DNA from 4 places in the Mesorhizobium sp. CA13 genome. Region 1 is predicted to be linked to each of the others. Evidence: riboswitches for the same ligand, from Rfam matches in the RefSeq annotation. Region 1 holds a riboswitch; each other region holds the start of a gene.
What was found. A riboswitch is a leader RNA that binds a small molecule or an ion and turns the genes downstream of it on or off. The one in region 1 is predicted to bind cobalamin.

Region 1 (4,178 bases):
CGCCCGCAGTTTGGCCGCCACTTCTTCACGGTTGCGCGGATGCTGGTTGGTTTCAAGCGAATCGAGAAGCTCGCGCGCCGACGCCGCGATGGCCTCGACGGCATGGTCGAATGCGTGCTGGTTCTGCTTCGAAGGCCGCGTCGTTCCGCTCAGCTTGCGGACGAACTGAAGGGCTGCATCGCGCACCTCGTCATCGGTTGCCGGCGGATCAAAATTGAACAGGGTCTTGATGTTTCTGCACATCGCTTCCGTATCTCCTCTTGTCCTGGAGCCGTTTCAATCGGGATGCGTTCTATCCTCAATCATGATCGTGTCAAAAACCAGAGAGACGGCTGCGTGCCTCAATCCGCGTCCAGCGGCTCCGTCCCGATCGGCTTGCCGTCGCGGGACAGCCTGATCTTCTCCACCTTGTCCTCGGCCGCCTTGAGCAGCCGGTCGCAATGCACCTTCAGCGCCTCGCCGCGCTCGTAGATCCTGATCGACTGGTCGAGCGGCACATCGCCACGCTCCAGATCATCGACGATCTTCTCCAGCGCGTCGAGAGCCTGTTCGAAGCTCATCGCCTTGACGTCTTCGTTGGTTTCACCAGCCATCATTCATCCTTTCATCAGTCGCCCGACATGGGCGGCGACCGAAAATGCCAATCCTTGCAGATCGTAGCCGCCCTCGAGCAGGCTGACGAGCCGGTTGCCGCTGTGGCGCGCCGCGCGCTGCATGAGCTGGCCGGTCGCCCAGTCGAAATCATCCTCGGTCAGGTTGATCTCGGCCAGCGGGTCGCGATGATGCGCGTCGAAGCCGGCCGAAATAATGATCAGGTCGGGTGCAAAATTGTCGAGCGAGGGCAGCACGCGCGACAGGAAGGCATCGCGGAACGCCTCGCTGCCGGTTTGCGGCGCAAGCGGCGCGTTGACGATGTTGCCGGCGCCGGTTTCGTTCTTTGCTCCGGTGCCGGGGTAGAGCGGCATCTGGTGCGTCGAGCAATAAAGCACGGACGGATCGTCCCAGAAAATATCCTGCGTGCCGTTACCGTGATGCACGTCCCAGTCGACGATGGCGACACGTTCGATACCGTGTTTGCGCTGTGCATAACGTGCGGCGATGGCCGCCGTGTTGAACAGGCAGAAGCCCATCGCGGTCGCTTTCTCGGCATGGTGGCCGGGCGGTCGGGCGGCGACGAAAACGTTGTCTGCCCGGCCGGCAAAGACGTCGTCGACACCGGCGTTGGCGGCGCCGATCGCGGTGATCGCCGCCTGCCAGCTCTTCGGGCTGGCCGTTGTGTCGGCATCGATGCGGGCGATGCCCGTCTCGGGAATGGCGGCGCGCACTCGTTCGACGAAGTCGGCGGGATGCGCATAGAGAATGGTGGCCTCGTCGCCTTCCGGCGCCTCAGTGCGGTCGAGCGCGGCAAAAGCTTCGTCGTCGAGCACGCGCTCGATGGCGCGCAAGCGGTCCGGCCGCTCCGGATGGCCGGGTGGCGTGATGTGCTCGAGGAAGATCGGATGGGTGTAGAGACGAGTGGCCATGCTCCCTATCTAGTGCCCCGGCGCGGCGATAGCCATGCGTTGCGGCCTGATGGCTGGGGAAAATCGCGCCTGCGTCCATTCGCGTCGCCGCTGGGATTGGCGGCGCGGAGGCTTCGTCGTAAAGTCCCGGCCGCTGCCTGGTGCCCGCCGCGAGCGGGAGAATCGGGAACACGGTTTGATCCCGTGGCGTGCCCAACGCTGTAAGGGGGACCGCGCCGGTAAGTGCCACTGTCGATGACGGGAAGGCGCCGGACGCGGGTTGATCCCGAGCCAGAAGACCGGCCTGGCAGGCATCGTCATCCGCATGGTCAGGCGGACGGCAGTTGATTGCAATCGCAAGGGGACAAGCGATGCCGGACGATATGACCATCCCCGTGGGTGACGGATTCGACCAGATGGCGCGCGATGCGGTCTACCGCGCAATGTTCACGCGGCGCGATGTCCGCAGCCATTTTACATCAGAGGCCGTCGACGACGAGGTGCTGGCGCGGCTGCTGCTTGCCGCCCATCACGCGCCATCGGTCGGCTTCATGCAGCCATGGAATTTCATCGTCATTCGTGGCACCGAACGACGGGAACAGGTGCGCGACCTGTTCCTGGCGGCGCGCGAGCAGGAATTGCCCGCCATCGAGGAAGAGCGGCGGGCGCTCTACCGCAAGCTCAAGCTGGAAGGCATCTGCGAAAGCGCGCTCAATATCTGCATCACCTGCGACCGCCGACGCTCACAGGGTTCGCCGCTGGGACGCTGGCACAATCCCGAGATGGATCTCTACAGCACGGTCTGCGCGGTGCAGAATTTCTGGCTGGCGGCGCGCGCCGAAGGCGTCGGGGTCGGCTGGGTCAGCATTATCGAGGCGCGGGCGTTGAAAGACCTTCTGTCGATTCCCGAGCATGTGACGCCGGTGGCCTATCTCTGTATCGGCCGCGTCTCCGAGTTCGCGCCGAAACCGGACCTCGAAACACATGGCTGGGGTCGACGGTTGCCGCTGCCCGAGCTGATCATGAGCGAGACGTTTTGCGGACAGGGCGAAGTGCCGCTCAAGTCAACGATCGCCCGCCTCAAGGCGGCAACATGCGAAAAATCTGTCAAACCCTTGATTTGATTGCCGCTACGGCATGCTCAGCGCTGCCGGCGGCCTGCGCCTTGTCCTGAGCATCTGAACCTGGAAGCACCTCGGCTATCCGCCTTCAGGCGGCTGTGGCACCCTTCCTCAACAATCCTTCGAGCAGTTGCTTGAATGCCGCCACCACGGTCTTTGATGTCGCTTCCGGGTCGTTCGAATTGGCGATCCGCTGCGCCGCCTGACTGCTCGCCCCGTTGATCAGCCGTGCCGCGGTCTCGGGGTCGACGCCCGAGACGACCACCCCGTCGCCCTGCAGCGTCGTCAGGTGATCGGTCATCGACGCGACGCAGGCATTGGCGTTCGGCCATTGCGCGGGGTCCCCCAGCACGGCCGGACCGTCCCGGAACATGATGCGCTGGATTTCCGGCTCCAGCGCCATTTCGATGTAGCTCGTGCATTCGTCGACGAAGCTTTGCCAGCGGGTCGGTGCTTTCGCTGCAACCTCATTCACCCGTGCCGCCATCTCGGCGTCGATCTCGGCGATGACCGCCTGCAAGAGCCCCTTCTTGTCGCCGAAATGATGGTAGAGCGCACCGCGCGTCAGTCCCGCCGATGCGGTGAAATCGTCCATCGACGCTTCGGCATAGCCGATCGTTCCGAACGCATGCCGGGCCGCGGCAATCAATTTGGCGCGCGTTTCGGCGATCATTTCCTTGCGGGGCTTGTGCATCTCTTCTGGCCTTACCCACATACGTTCCGTATGCCAATTGACATACGCAACGTATGATCTATTTAGTGTTCATACGCATCGTATGTAATTTCCGAATCGCCTTTTGTCGAGGAACGGACCATGCAGAACCCCTATTCCGAGATTTTTCGAGCCCCTGGCGCCAAGGGCTTTGCCGCTGCAGGCTTCATGGCGCGCCTGCCGATCGCCATGGCGCCGATCGGCATCGTCGCGATGCTGTCGCAGACGCGTGGCGAATACTGGCTGGCGGGCGCCGTCTCGGCGACATTCGCGCTGGCCAACGCTTTCCTGGCGCCGCAGATCTCCAGGCTGGTCGACCGCCTCGGCCAGACACGGATCGTCGTGCCCACCACCATCATCTCCGTGCTGGCATTCCTGCTGCTGATTGCGTCGGCCAACCAGGATTGGCCGGTATGGACATTGTTCGTGTCGGCGCTGCTGGCCGCGGCCATGCCCAGCATGCCGGCAATGGTGCGCGCGCGCTGGACCGAGCTTTTTCGCGGCCGGCCGGAGATGAACACCGCCTTCGCCTTCGAATCGGCGGCCGACGAGCTGGTCTATATCGCCGGTGCGTCGCTGTCGGTGGGCCTCAGTGCGGCGCTATTTCCGGAAGCGGGCATGCTGGCGAGCACTTTGTTCCTCGCCTTGGGCTCGATAGCTTTCATCCTGCAGCGATCGACCGAGCCGAAAGTCCGGCCGGTGGGCCATGGTTCGGCGGGCTCGGCAATCCGCCTGCGGCCGGTACAGATCATAACCTTCGCCCTGATCTTCATCGGCGCGACCTTCGCGACGACGGAAGTGAGCACCGTGGCGATCACCAAGGAGTTCGGCCAAGCCGGTGCC
Region 2 (4,178 bases), 470 kb from region 1:
CCGGCTCCCATTCCCGGCAATACACTTCGGTCGGCTCGCCATCGACCATGTAGCGGGCCGCGTCGAATGTATGGATTGCCATGTCGAGCAGCAGCACGTGGCGCATGTCTTCGCGGAAACCGCCGAAATGCGGCGCAACGAAAAAATCGGCATGGATGCTGGTCGCAGCGCCGATGGCGCCGGAGCCGAGAAAGCGGTGGATGCGCCGGACGTTGGCGACGTAGCGGCGGTTCTGCACGACGGCATGGATGCGCCGGGCGCGCCGGGCCGCGCCGATGATGGCGCGCGCATTGTCCGAGCTGTCGGCCAGCGGCTTTTCCGTCAAAAGATGACAACGATGGGCGAAGGCGGAGTTGGCGACGTCGCGGCGGGCGGCGGGCACGACCACGTCGAACACCGCATCGGGTCGGGTCTGGTCGAGAATGGCGTCGAGATCGGTCCCGATCGCGACCCCGGCGAGGTCATATTCGCGGGCCCGCTGGCGCGCCCTGTCGGCGTCGAGGTCGACGAGGCCGACGATCCTGACGGCAGGGGATTGGCGGGCGGCCTCGAGCCAGGTTTTGCTCATGGCTCCGCACCCGACCAGGACGACGTGCATCATCCAGCGCTCCTCCGGCCAACCCCTCCTGGCTGGCACCACGGTAGTCCGTAAATGACTTCCGTAAACGTTTACGATGACACACCCGATGGCGTATATTGTCAATCGGATTTGTACCGTCGGTTCTGAAACGCCTTGGCCGCACGACCGGCTGGTGCTAGCCAGAAGCAGGAGGGGGAGGTCTTGGCATCCAGCATTCACGATCTTGCACGGCATCTGAATATTTCGATCGGCACGGTCTCGCGCGCGCTTAACGGGCGCGCCGACGTCAATGCCGAGACGCGCCAGCGCGTGCTCGACGCGGCGCGGCAACTCAACTATTCGCCGAACCAGTCGGGCAGGAACCTTCGCCGTGGCACCACGCATGCCGTGGCCTTCATGCTCCAGCCGCATCCGGGCGACCAGGAATATGGCGAGCCGTTTTTCATCCCGTTTTTGAGTGGGCTGCAAGCGGCACTGGCCGAACATGGGCTCGACCTGATCATCGTCATGGGCGCGCCGGGCGACTATCAGCAGGAGCGCCTGCGCCGTGTCGTCGAGACACGTCGTGCCGATGCCGTCGTGCTGGCCTGGACGCGGCGCGAGGACGATCGCATCGACTATCTGAGCAAGGCAGGCTTTCCCTTCGCGACGCTCGGCCGAAGCCGGTCCGGCGACGACAACTATCCTTCTCTGGACCTGGATTTCGAGAAGGCGGGCGCCGATGCAGTCGACCGACTGGTCGCGCGCGGCCACCGCCGCATCGCCGCCATCCGGCCGTCGCTTGACCTGAATTTCGGTTATCTGTTTCTGGAGGGCTATGGCAAGGCGCTGCGGCGGCACGGCATCGAAGTCGATCCCGCCCTGATTGTGGATGGTTTCATCAACGAAGCCGGTGGCTACGCGGTGACACCGCAAGTCATGCGGTCGAAGGATCCGCCGACCGCGATCATCTTCAACAACGACTCGATGGCGCTCGGCGGCTGCAAAGCGCTCGCCGAAATGGGGATCAAGCCCGGCCATGATGTCGCGGTGATCGTCATCGTCGACACGCCGCTCTGCCGTTATTTCTCGCCGGCGCTGACCGGCTTTCGTCCGAGCCTGGATCCGATGGGGCGGCGGCTTGGCGAAATCCTGCTCGCCTCGCTCCCGGCTTTCGCCGGCGCGAAAGGGCCAGAGATCATTCGCGAGGTCTGGCCGCTGGAACTGGTGGCACGCGATAGTGATTGACCATGCGAGTGTATTGTTATAACAGAACATGCATCGACCTTGCCTTGACGCTGCCTGCATCCTAGGCTGCGACTCGTGATGGTCCCCGCGCCGCAAGGCGAGGGGTGAAAAGGGAACATGGTGAGGCCCACCTTTCGGGTCGAAGCCATGGCTGCCCCCGCAACTGTAAGCGGCGAGCAAAATCCGAAAAAGCCACTGGCCGGCAAGGCTGGGAAGGCAGGATGGCGCAACGACCCGCGAGCCAGGAGACCTGCCATCTGCATGAGTGACCGGACGGGGTGTGCCGGGAGGAGACGCGGGTTCGGTCTTGTCGACCGGTTCAAGCCAGCTTCCTTCCGTCGCCATTTTTGAAAGTGACGGAAGTTGGACGGCGCCATCGATCGCATTCACTGCATTCCCATGCATCGCATCGTCGTGTGCACGCTTTGCCGCGATATCGCCACCGAGGTGAATTCAGGCCAGCGTCCGGCAGGACTGGCAGGCAAGACGCTGGCCCGTATTCCCGCAGGCCCTGCAAGGAATTGCCCATGACCGCGCCGCTTCTCGAGGCCCGCGACCTGGCCGCGGCGGCGGATGGCCTGCATCTGGTGCATCCGGTCAGCCTTTCGGTGGCGGCGGGCGACCGCCTCGCTATCATCGGGCCCAACGGCGCCGGCAAGACGACATTGCTGCGCATGCTGTCGGGCATGCTGCGGCCGAGTTCGGGCGAAGTGAAGCTCACCGCGCGCCGGCTCGACAGGATTTCGACCGCCGAGCGGGCGCTGCACATCGCCGTCGTCGGCCAGACCGATCAACCCGATCCACGACTGGCGGTCATCGACTATGTCGAGCTCGGCCGGGTTCCGCATGCCGGCCGCAGGCACAGGAGCGAGGAACGCGACATTGTCGTCGAGGCGCTGCGCCGGACCGGGCTGTTGCCGCTGCTTGGCCGCACCATCGGCTCGCTGTCGGGCGGCGAGCGCCAGCGCGCCCAGCTTGCCCGCGCCATCGCGCAGGAGCCGAAGATCCTATTCCTCGACGAGCCGACCAACCATCTCGACCCGCGGGCGCGCAGCGAGTTGCTCGAACTGGTGGCAGGCCTCGGCATGACCGTGATCGCGGTGCTGCACGATCTGGCGCTGGTGACGCCTTTCGCCACCAGGGTCGCGGTGATGAGCCATGGCCGCTTGCATGTGCTGGCGCCGCCACGCGAAGCACTCACCCAGCAGCTGATCCGCGAGATCTTCGGTGTCGACGTCTTTAGGTTGCGCCACCCGACGGAGGACCGCGAACTGACGGTGTTCGAGGTTCCGAACCGTGCCGCGCCATCTTCGTGATCGAAGCCATTTCCGGCAGATCCTGTTCAACAAAGGAGCAATATCCGTGAAACGCCTTGCCGTGTCTCTTGCCTTCTCCCTGCTGGCCTCTACGGCCTTCGCCTTTCCGGTGACGGTCGACAGCTGCGGCAAGCCGCTGACGTTCGACGCGCCGCCCAAGCGTGCCGTCATTCACGATCTCAACATGGCCGAGATGGCCTTCGCCCTGAAGCTGCAGCCGTCGATCGTCGGCCTGACCGGCATCACCGGATGGTACAAGGTCGGCCCCGAATTCAAGGCCGAGCAAGGCTCGATCCCGGAACTGGCGCCCAAATATCCGACGCTGGAAAACCTGGTCGCTGTCGAGCCCGACTTCTTCTTCGCCGGCTGGTACTACGGCATGAAGCCGGGCGGCGAGGTGACGCCCGATACGCTGGCGCAGCACGGCATCAAGACCCTGGTGCTGACGGAAAGCTGCGTCCATCTCGACAAGAACCGGCCTGCCGCTTCGATGGAGCTGCTCTATGGCGATGTCGAGAAGCTGGGCAAGATCTTCGGCAAGGAGGCCGAGGCGGATAAGCTCGTCTCCGGCTGGAAGGCGCAGCTCGCCGAAATCACGGCCAAGGTCGGCGACCGCAGGGGAACGCGCGTGTTCCTCTATGATTCCGGCGAGGACAAGCCGTTCACATCAGGCAAGTTCGCCATTCCCAACGCCATGATTTCCGCGGCCGGCGGCGACAACATCATGGCCGACATGAACACCAGCTGGGGCAACACGGATTGGGAGACGGTGGCCTCGCGCAATCCGCAATTCCTCATCCTGCTCGACTATCAGGATGGCGGCGGCTACCGGAAGCTGCTCGATTTCCTGAAAGCGCATCCGGCAATGAAGGAGACGGACGCGGTCAAGAACGAACGCTTCGTGGCGCTTCGCTATGCCGAACTGACACCCGGGCCGGCCAACATCGAAGCGATCGGCAAGATCGCCAGGGCGATGCATCCGGAAGCTTTTTGACCGGGACCATGACCTTGCGGCACAAGGCATTCCTATTGGCCATTACGGCGGCCGCGTTGGC
Region 3 (4,178 bases), on a different contig from region 1:
GGCCGAAGGTCATGAACATCAGCGAGCCGCTGCGCGCCCAGGTGATCAGCGCTTCGGTCGAGGTGACGAGAAAGCCCTTGTCGGCGAGTTCGTCGTTGATCTCGAGGAAAAACGGATCATCGGACCCAACCGGCCTGCCGGTATTGGGATCGATCAGACCCTTGGGCTTCGGCGCGACGAGCGTGCCGGAACTGTCGCTCAATCCCATTCGAGCGCTCCTTTTTTCCATTCATAGGCAAAGCCGATGGTCAGCACCGCCAAAAACACCATCATCGACCAGAAACCGAGCATGCCGATTTTCGAGAAAGACACCGCCCACGGAAACAGGAAGGCCACTTCCAGGTCGAAGATGATGAACAGGATCGACACAAGGTAGAAGCGGATGTCGAACTTCATGCGGGCGTCATCGAACGAGTTGAACCCGCATTCGTAGGCGGAAAGCTTTTCCGGGTCGGGATTGCGATAGGCCACCAGGAACGGCGCCACGATAAGCGCAACGCCGACAGCCGCCGCCACTGCGATAAACAGGACGATGGGCAGGTACGAACTGAGAAGTGCGTTCATGCTGCGGCTTTCCGTTGGCGCCAATCCATTTTGATTACAGCACCAGACCCTATTGCGGAAGCGTGACAGTTTAACCGCTGAACCGTTTTAAGGGGCCTTTGCTGCAACGCGGCGAGGGTTAGCGCAGGGCTTCCGGCGAAGCAAGTCAAACCTTGTTCAAAACACCGGCCTGGACGGCATAAGGGAAGAAACTGGTCCGATCCGCTCTTGTTTGATTTCCTTCGCTTTTTACTCCACTTTTCTCTCCTGACAGAGTTGCCGCCAAAACCCTGCTAGCATCGCTGGAATCAACTGTCCGAACGACGCTCAACAAGCCTCAGAGTCGCATCCGAATGAAGGAAAAGATCTCGCTCGCCATGGCCCGGCGCATCGCGCTCGCCGCCCAAGGGTTCACTGATCCCCGCCCCGCCGGCACGCCCGACCGACGCCACTTCGCCCGTGTGCTCTCGCGTACCGGCCTGCTGCAGATCGATTCCGTCAGCGCTGTGGTGCGCGCTCATTATATGCCGCTCTATTCGCGCCTTGGCCCCTACCCGTTCACCTTGCTCGACAACGCCGCCGTCACGCGCAAGCGCACGGTGTTCGAGTACTGGGCCCACGAGGCCTCGTTCCTGCCGGTCGAGACCTACCCGTTGATGCGTTGGCGCATGCAGCGCGCCGAGCGCGGCGATGAAATGTACCTGGGACTGGCCAAATGGGGCCGTGAGCACGCCGCCTATATAGAAGAGATCTACCGCGAGGTCGCGGAGCGCGGTCCGATAGCTGCGTCCGCGCTCGAAGGCCAGAAAGGATCCGGCGGCTGGTGGGGCTGGAGCCACGCCAAGCATGCCTTCGAATGGCTGTTCTGGGCAGGACGCATCACCACCGCGCACCGCCGTGGCTTCGAACGCTTCTATGATCTGCCCGAGCGCGTGCTGCCGCAGGCAATCCTCGATCTGCCGGTGCCATCAGCCGAGGACGCGCATCGGGAATTGCTGCGGATCTCCGCCCGCGCCCATGGCGTCGCGACAGCAAGCGACCTGCGCGACTATTTCCGCCTGTCGCCGGCCGACATGAAGGGCCGGCTGGAGGAACTGGTTGAAACAGGCGAGCTGGTGCCGGTGCGTGTCGAGGGTTGGAACAAACCGGCTTACCTCCACAAGGAGGCCCGCATTCCCCGCAGGATCGAGGCCCGCGCCCTGCTGGCGCCGTTCGATCCGGTCGTCTTCGAGCGCTCGCGCACGGAGCGGCTGTTCGATTTTCACTACCGCATAGAAATCTACACCCCTGCCGAAAAGCGGCAATACGGCTATTACGTCCTGCCCTTCCTGCTCGGCGACAGGATCGTGGCGCGCGTCGACCTCAAGGCCGACCGGCCGGCCGGCGTGCTACGCGTCCACGCGGCCTATGCCGAGCCGAGCGCGCCGCCTGAGACCGCCGCGCAACTCTTCCAGGAATTGACGCAGATGCAGGGCTGGCTCGGCCTCGAACGGATTGAGGTTACGCCCGCCGGCGACCTTGGGCAGCCGCTCGCTGACATTGCCGTGTCGTAGACGCGCGTTGACACCGCCGCCTGCAAGAGCCTAAATCCCTTCCAGACGGTCTCCTCTCGGCAAAGGGAGGAGCCAAGAGGGAATGCGGTGCGAAATCTCGATTTCAAATCCGCGGCTGTCCCCGCAACTGTAAGCGACGAGCCAAGGCCGAAAACCACTGGGACGGTCCCGGGAAGGCGGCACGAAGGCGATGACCCGCGAGCCAGGAGACCTGCCGTCTGAGACATAAGAATCCGATCGCCCGGCGGGTTTTCCGGGCAAGGAGCCCGATTTGGAACGCGACAGCAGTTTCCCGGCTGAAACAGCGGACATTTTGTCTGGCGATAGCGACGCCTTGGCCGGCGTCACTGTCATCGTCTGCGCTTCCTGCCGCGACGAGACCGGTTCCGATGCCCATCCCCGCGCCGGCGAAGTTTTGGCTCAAGACACGCGCCAAGCCGCAACGGCCGACAATGTCCGCGTCCGCACGGTCGAATGCCTTGGCAACTGCAAGCGCCGCCTCAGTGCTGCGATCCTTCGCGACGGCTGCTGGAGTTATGTCTTCGGCGACCTGAACATCGCCAGTGGCGCCGACCTCGTCACCGGCGCGAAACTTTTCGCCACTTCGACCGACGGCCTTATCCCCTGGCGTGGCCGGCCCGATTCCCTCAAGCGCGGCCTCGTGGCCCGCATTCCACCCCTTGACCTGTTGAAGGACTGACCATGACCGCCGCAGTTTCCGCCGCCACTCTCTCCCGCGTCCCCTGTACCGTCGTCACCGGCTTCCTGGGTGCCGGCAAAACCACGCTGGTCCGCCACCTCCTGGAAAACGCGGGCGGCAAGCGTATCGCCATCATCGTCAACGAATTCGGCGACATCGGCATCGACGGCGAGATCCTCAAGGGCTGCGGCATCGACACCTGCCCGGAGGAAAACATCGTCGAACTGGCCAATGGCTGCATCTGCTGCACCGTCGCCGACGATTTTGTCCCGGCGCTCGACCAGATCCTGTCGCTGAGGCCGAAGGTCGACCACATCCTGATCGAAACCTCAGGCCTGGCTTTGCCGAAGCCGCTGGTCCAGGCCTTCCAGTGGCCGACGGTGAAGAGCCGCGTGACGGTCGACGGTGTGATCGCCGTGGTCGACGGTCCGGCATTGGCGGAGGGGCGCGTCGCCAACGACATGGACGCCCTGCGGGCGCAGCGCGCCGAGGATGAGAGCCTCGATCATGACGACCCGGTCGAGGAGGTGTTCGAGGACCAGATCGCCTGCGCCGACCTCATCATCCTGTCGAAGAGCGACCTGATGGATGCCGCAGGTTCGGCTCGCGCCAACGCCATCATTGGCGAACACTCCGCTCGCGCCGTGAAGGTTGTGCCGACGGCTCATGGCAAGGTCGATCCGTCCGTGCTGCTCGGGCTGGGCCTCGCCGTCGAGGACGACATCGAGAACCGCAAGTCCCATCATGACGGCGCCTTCGACCACGAGCATGACGACTTCGACACCTTCATCGTCGACATTCCCTCGATCGCCAACCCGGACGACCTGGCAAAGCGGGTCGCGACCGCCGCCGAACAGGAAAACGTGCTGCGGGTGAAAGGCTTCGTCGAGGTCGGCGGCAAGCCGATGCGGCTTTTGCTGCAGGCGGTCGGTCCGCGCGTCAATCATTACTACGACCGCGCCTGGACGGCTGACGACGACCGCCGCTCGCGCCTGGTCGTCATCGGCCTCAAGGGGCTGAACCGCCCGGCGATCGAGCATATCCTCGCCGGCTGACGCAACACCGATCGCGATGCACATCCTCGCCACCACATCCGCCTCGCTCGACGATCTCGCCGAGCCGGTCGATCTGCGGCAGACGCCGGCGGATATGGTGGCGCTGTCCTTCACCGACAGCGACCTAGCCGGACTGGCGGCGGCCTGGAAAGGCGACGCCGATCGGCTGCCCACGATGCGGCTGGCCGCGCTACGCGACCTGCGCCACCCCATGTCCGTCGACCTCTGGATCGACAGCGTCGCCCGTCACGCCAAAGTCGTCCTGGTGCGTATTCTCGGCGGTTACGAGTGGTGGCGCTACGGCTGCGACCAGTTGGCCGTGGTTGC
Region 4 (4,178 bases), on a different contig from region 1:
CTGCGCCCTCACGCCGGCCGCAAAATGGTGCTTGGTCAGCCCCATCTCGGTGACCAGATCGGCCGCCTCGACCAGCGCCGGCTTGGCGTTGCGGCCGGTGACGACGACGTGCAGGCCCTCGCGGCGCGCTTTCAGCGCGGCGACCACCTTGTCGAGATCGAGATACTCGTAGCGCAGCGCGATGTTGAGCTCGTCGAGCACGACAAGACTGATCGACGGATCGGCCATCAGCTCCAGCGCCTTGGCCCACGCGGCCTCGGCCGCCGCGATGTCGCGCTTCAGATCCTGCGTCTCCCAGGTGAAGCCCTCGCCCATCGCGTGCCAGACGACGCGGTCGCCAAACGCGGCGAAGGCCTCCTTCTCACCCGTATGCCATTTGCCCTTGATGAACTGGACGACGCCGACGCGCTTGCCGTAGCCGAGCATCCGCAACGCCAGACCGAAGGCAGCCGTCGTCTTGCCTTTGCCAGGCCCGGTGTTGACGATCAGCAGACCCTTTTCAACCGTCTTGCTCGCCACCTCGGCATCCTGCACCGCCTTGCGCTTGGCCATCTTGGCGCGGTGGCGCTCTTCGTCCTTTTCGTCGATGTCGGTCATGTCACTTCACCTTGAGCGGCAGCCCCGCCACCATCAAAAGCACGGTATCGGCAATCGCGGCGACCTGCTGGTTGAGCCGGCCGGCGGCGTCGCGGAACCGGCGTCCCAGCGCATTGTCGGGCACGATGCCTTGCCCGACCTCGTTGGATACCACGAACCAGGGCCCGCGCGGCCGCGACAGCATGTCAGCCAGCCGCCGGCATTCGGCCTCTACATCATGATCGGCCAGCATGTGATTGGTCAGCCAGAGCGTCAGGCAATCAACAAGCACCGGCTGGTTGTCGGGCAAGGCCTCAAGCGCACCGACAAGGTCGAGCGGTGCATCGATCGTCATCCAGCCTTCACCGCGTCGCGACCGATGCAGCGCGATACGCTGCCGCATCTCGTCGTCATAGGCTTGCGCCGTGGCGATGTAGGCCCATGGCGAAGGCAAGGCCGTCATCAGCGTTTCGGCGTGGGCGCTCTTGCCGGAGCGCGCACCCCCGATGATGAAGGTCAGTCTTCCGCGATCAGGCAAAGCTGTCGCACAGGCTCGTCGCGCGGCCGGTGAAGCGTCCACGCACCACGCCGACGGCAGCGCCGAGCACGAGCCAGAACACCAGGTTGGTCACTGTCACCGCCACCACGAACTGATGGTGCAGGCCTTCCGGAATCGGCGTCTCGAAACTGTCCGGCTGCGGCGCGCCGACAATATGCGGCGCGACGATCAACACCACGCCCAGAATCGCCAGCGGCAGTGATTTGCGGAAGGCGATCAGGGCAAGGCCGATCGCCGTTGCCGCCACCGTTGCCGTCCACCAGATCTGGCGCGGCAGAAGCTCGGCGGCGGGCATGGCAGGCAGTTCCGGCGGCAGCCCGAGACCCGGCGCCAGCGTGAACACGGCAAAGCCGGCCAGTCCCCAGAACACGCCCTGGCGCCAGTTGCCAATGCCGCCGGCGAATTCCGAAACCGCGACCAGGACCAGCGCGAAGCCGATGCCGGTGACGATGTTGGCAAGCACGCTGAAGGCGAAGCGCTCGAAGCCGTCGGCCGGCGCCCAGCCTTCCTCTTCCGCCGGAGCAGCTTCAGCGGCTGCCGGCGCCGCGGAGCTCATGGCGTTGTTGTCGGTCGCGGCCGGTGCGGCATGGTCGTGGTGATGGCCGCCGCCCGCCTGTTCGTAGACTTCCGCCTTCAGGATCAGCGGCACGGTGGCATAGGCCTGCATGCAGGCGAGAACGACGCCGGCCACGAGCCCTGCGATCGCCGCGACGAACACGACGTTGCGAAACAGGTTCATGATGTCAAATCCCTATCAGTGGCAGGGAAACGCCATCGAGTGGCGATAGTCGTGCGCGGCATTGTGGACCGCGTCTATATGCGAGAAACCGACAAAGCCGACGACGAAAACGCCGAGCAGCGCCGCGAGCGCGAGCTGCAGGAGGCGCGACTGCGAGGAGATGGAGGCGCCGAGGGAGACGGAAGCGGTATTCATGTCTTGTCCTTTCGCCCTCCACCCGAGGGCATCGAAGTCAGTTTCCTGTCGCCGGCAGGTCTCCTGGCTCGCGGATCAGCGCCCTTCCCCACCTTCCCGAAGAAAATCTTCAGTGGCATATGGAGAGGACTACCGCACACAGTTGCGGGGGCAGCCACGGCATTGGGCAGCAAATCTGCCCGCACCGCATTCCCTCTTGGCTCCAATCGGAACCGACGACGAAGGTGACTATAGGGAAAATCGCCGCATCCGGCAAACCAAATTCCGACGACGACAAGCGCTTTAGCGCCGTCGGCCGCCTGCTCCGCTGCAATTGACAATTTCCGTGGGCGGGTGTCGGCTGCCATCCTCACAGGAGGCCAGCCATGCAGCCCGTCCAGAGCCAGCACGCCCCCTATAACGGCCTCACCCGGGCCGAGCCGACATTGCCGTCGTCGGCCTATTGGGACGTGGAGAGCTACCAGCGCGACCTCGACGCCATCTGGTACAGGAACTGGCTGCTCGTCTGCCGTGAAGCTGATCTCGCCCAACCGCTGGCTTTCCGCACCTTCCGTGTCGGCACTCAGGAGATCGTCGTGCTGCGCGACGACACCGGCGAACTGCGCGCCTTCCACAACACCTGCCGGCATCGCGGCTCGCAGCTTTGCCAGGAAAGTGCTGGCCGGTTGAAGGCGCGGCTGATCACCTGCCCCTATCACGCATGGTCCTATTCGCTGCGCGGCGATCTCGTACGCGTGCCGTCGAAAACGCTGCCCGACGGTTTCGACAAGGCGGACCATCCGCTCTATCGCGTCGCGCTGTCGGTCTGGCGCGGCTTCGTCTTCGTCAATCTCGCGGAAGATGCCGCCGGCTCGGCGCACTCATCCTTCGACCCGGCCTCCGGCGATCTCGGCAACTGGCCGCTGGAATCGCTGGCATCAGGCCATGTGCTGCGCAAGGTGATGGATTGCAACTGGAAGATCTTCTGGGAAAACTTCAACGAATGCCTGCACTGCCCGGGCGTCCACAAGGACCTGTCGCGACTGGTGCCGATCTATGGCCGAGGCCTGATGGGCCGGCACGACGATCCTGAATGGACGCGCCACGCCGATAATGACGCGCCGGAGTTTTCCGGCGGGCTGCGGGCGGGTGCCGAAACATGGTCGCGTGACGGTCAGGCTCATGGGCCGGTCTTTTCGGGCCTGACACCGGCCGAGCGCGCCGCCGGCCAGACCTATGCCACCAGCCTGCCCTCGATGTTCATCGTCGGCCACGTCGACTATGTCAGGTCCGTTCGGCTGGTGCCGCTTGGCCCCGAACAGACCGAGTTGACCGCCGAATGGCTGTTCGCGCCCGACGCGCTCGCCGCCACCGACATCGACAATATCGTCGGTTTCGGCACCCAGGTTCTGGAGGAGGATGCCGCGATCTGCGAGGTCAACCAGAAAGGGCTGCGCTCCATGCGCCACAAGGCCGGCGTGCTGATGCCGGAGGAGTACGACCTCCACCGCTTCCACGACTGGGTACGCGAACGGCACGCTGCGCTTGTGCCGTAAGCTTCACAGCGACTTCGGCAGATAACGCCAGGTGACATAGCCGCAGACCGCCGCAAGCAGGCCGAGCGTGACGAAAACCGAGCCGAGTCCGAAAAAGGCCAGCACCACCGAATAGACCAGCGGCGGCGTCAGTTCGGAAAAATCGAGATAGGTGCGGTAGACCGCAGCCATCTGCGCCCGCTCGTAAGAGCGCACCGAGCGCATGAAGGCGGTCGAGCCCAGCGCGTCGAGCGCGATGGTGAAGAAGGCGCCGCAGAGCAGGAAGGCGCCGGTGATGAGCGGCGCGCTTTCGCCGACGGCACCCGCTGCCAGCAGCATCGCCGACATGGCGAAATAGGCAAATGTCATGGTCCTGCGGCCGCCGAAACGCTTGCCCGCCTTGCCCCAGAAAATCGCCATGAACAAAAGCGCGTTGCCCGCCGAAACCAGAATGCCGCCGGCCAGTTCGCCCTCACCGGTGATGACCATGAACAGCGGTCCGTAGACGAAGAAGGTCGTCCAGAAGCAGGAGCGGCCGAAGGCGATCAGCCAGGCCAGCCTCAGCCTCGGCTGCGCGACGAAGCGACCGATATTG

Region 2: it holds a riboswitch for cobalamin, as region 1 does, so the genes downstream of both, LB566_RS01670 (ABC transporter ATP-binding protein) here and bluB (5,6-dimethylbenzimidazole synthase) in region 1, are expected to answer to the same signal.
Region 3: it holds a riboswitch for cobalamin, as region 1 does, so the genes downstream of both, LB566_RS23595 (DUF1636 family protein) here and bluB (5,6-dimethylbenzimidazole synthase) in region 1, are expected to answer to the same signal.
Region 4: it holds a riboswitch for cobalamin, as region 1 does, so the genes downstream of both, LB566_RS23765 (CbtB domain-containing protein) here and bluB (5,6-dimethylbenzimidazole synthase) in region 1, are expected to answer to the same signal.

What each region holds. Positions count from the first base shown of each region.
Region 1 covers NZ_JAIUHS010000001.1:797,321-801,498, forward strand. The annotation lists gene LB566_RS04055 (DUF2277 domain-containing protein) at 1-243, opposite strand, end outside; gene LB566_RS04060 (exodeoxyribonuclease VII small subunit) at 342-593, opposite strand; gene LB566_RS04065 (histone deacetylase family protein) at 597-1,523, opposite strand; cobalamin riboswitch at 1,645-1,825, shown strand; gene bluB (5,6-dimethylbenzimidazole synthase) at 1,874-2,626, shown strand; gene LB566_RS04075 (TetR/AcrR family transcriptional regulator) at 2,712-3,317, opposite strand; gene LB566_RS04080 (MFS transporter) at 3,438-4,178, shown strand, end outside.
Region 2 covers NZ_JAIUHS010000001.1:325,243-329,420, reverse strand. The annotation lists gene LB566_RS01680 (Gfo/Idh/MocA family protein) at 1-601, opposite strand, end outside; gene LB566_RS01675 (LacI family DNA-binding transcriptional regulator) at 782-1,807, shown strand; cobalamin riboswitch at 1,870-2,080, shown strand; gene LB566_RS01670 (ABC transporter ATP-binding protein) at 2,335-3,123, shown strand; gene LB566_RS01665 (ABC transporter substrate-binding protein) at 3,170-4,117, shown strand; gene LB566_RS01660 (FecCD family ABC transporter permease) at 4,126-4,178, shown strand, end outside.
Region 3 covers NZ_JAIUHS010000012.1:32,223-36,400, reverse strand. The annotation lists gene LB566_RS23610 (NuoB/complex I 20 kDa subunit family protein) at 1-208, opposite strand, end outside; gene LB566_RS23605 (NADH-quinone oxidoreductase subunit A) at 199-564, opposite strand; gene LB566_RS23600 (winged helix-turn-helix domain-containing protein) at 897-2,096, shown strand; cobalamin riboswitch at 2,126-2,330, shown strand; gene LB566_RS23595 (DUF1636 family protein) at 2,368-2,796, shown strand; gene cobW (cobalamin biosynthesis protein CobW) at 2,799-3,851, shown strand; gene LB566_RS23585 (cobaltochelatase subunit CobN) at 3,868-4,178, shown strand, end outside.
Region 4 covers NZ_JAIUHS010000012.1:66,679-70,856, reverse strand. The annotation lists gene cobO (cob(I)yrinic acid a,c-diamide adenosyltransferase) at 1-597, opposite strand, end outside; gene cobU (bifunctional adenosylcobinamide kinase/adenosylcobinamide-phosphate guanylyltransferase) at 599-1,114, opposite strand; gene LB566_RS23770 (CbtA family protein) at 1,107-1,874, opposite strand; gene LB566_RS23765 (CbtB domain-containing protein) at 1,890-2,069, opposite strand; cobalamin riboswitch at 2,105-2,301, opposite strand; gene LB566_RS23760 (aromatic ring-hydroxylating oxygenase subunit alpha) at 2,435-3,604, shown strand; gene LB566_RS23755 (MFS transporter) at 3,608-4,178, opposite strand, start outside.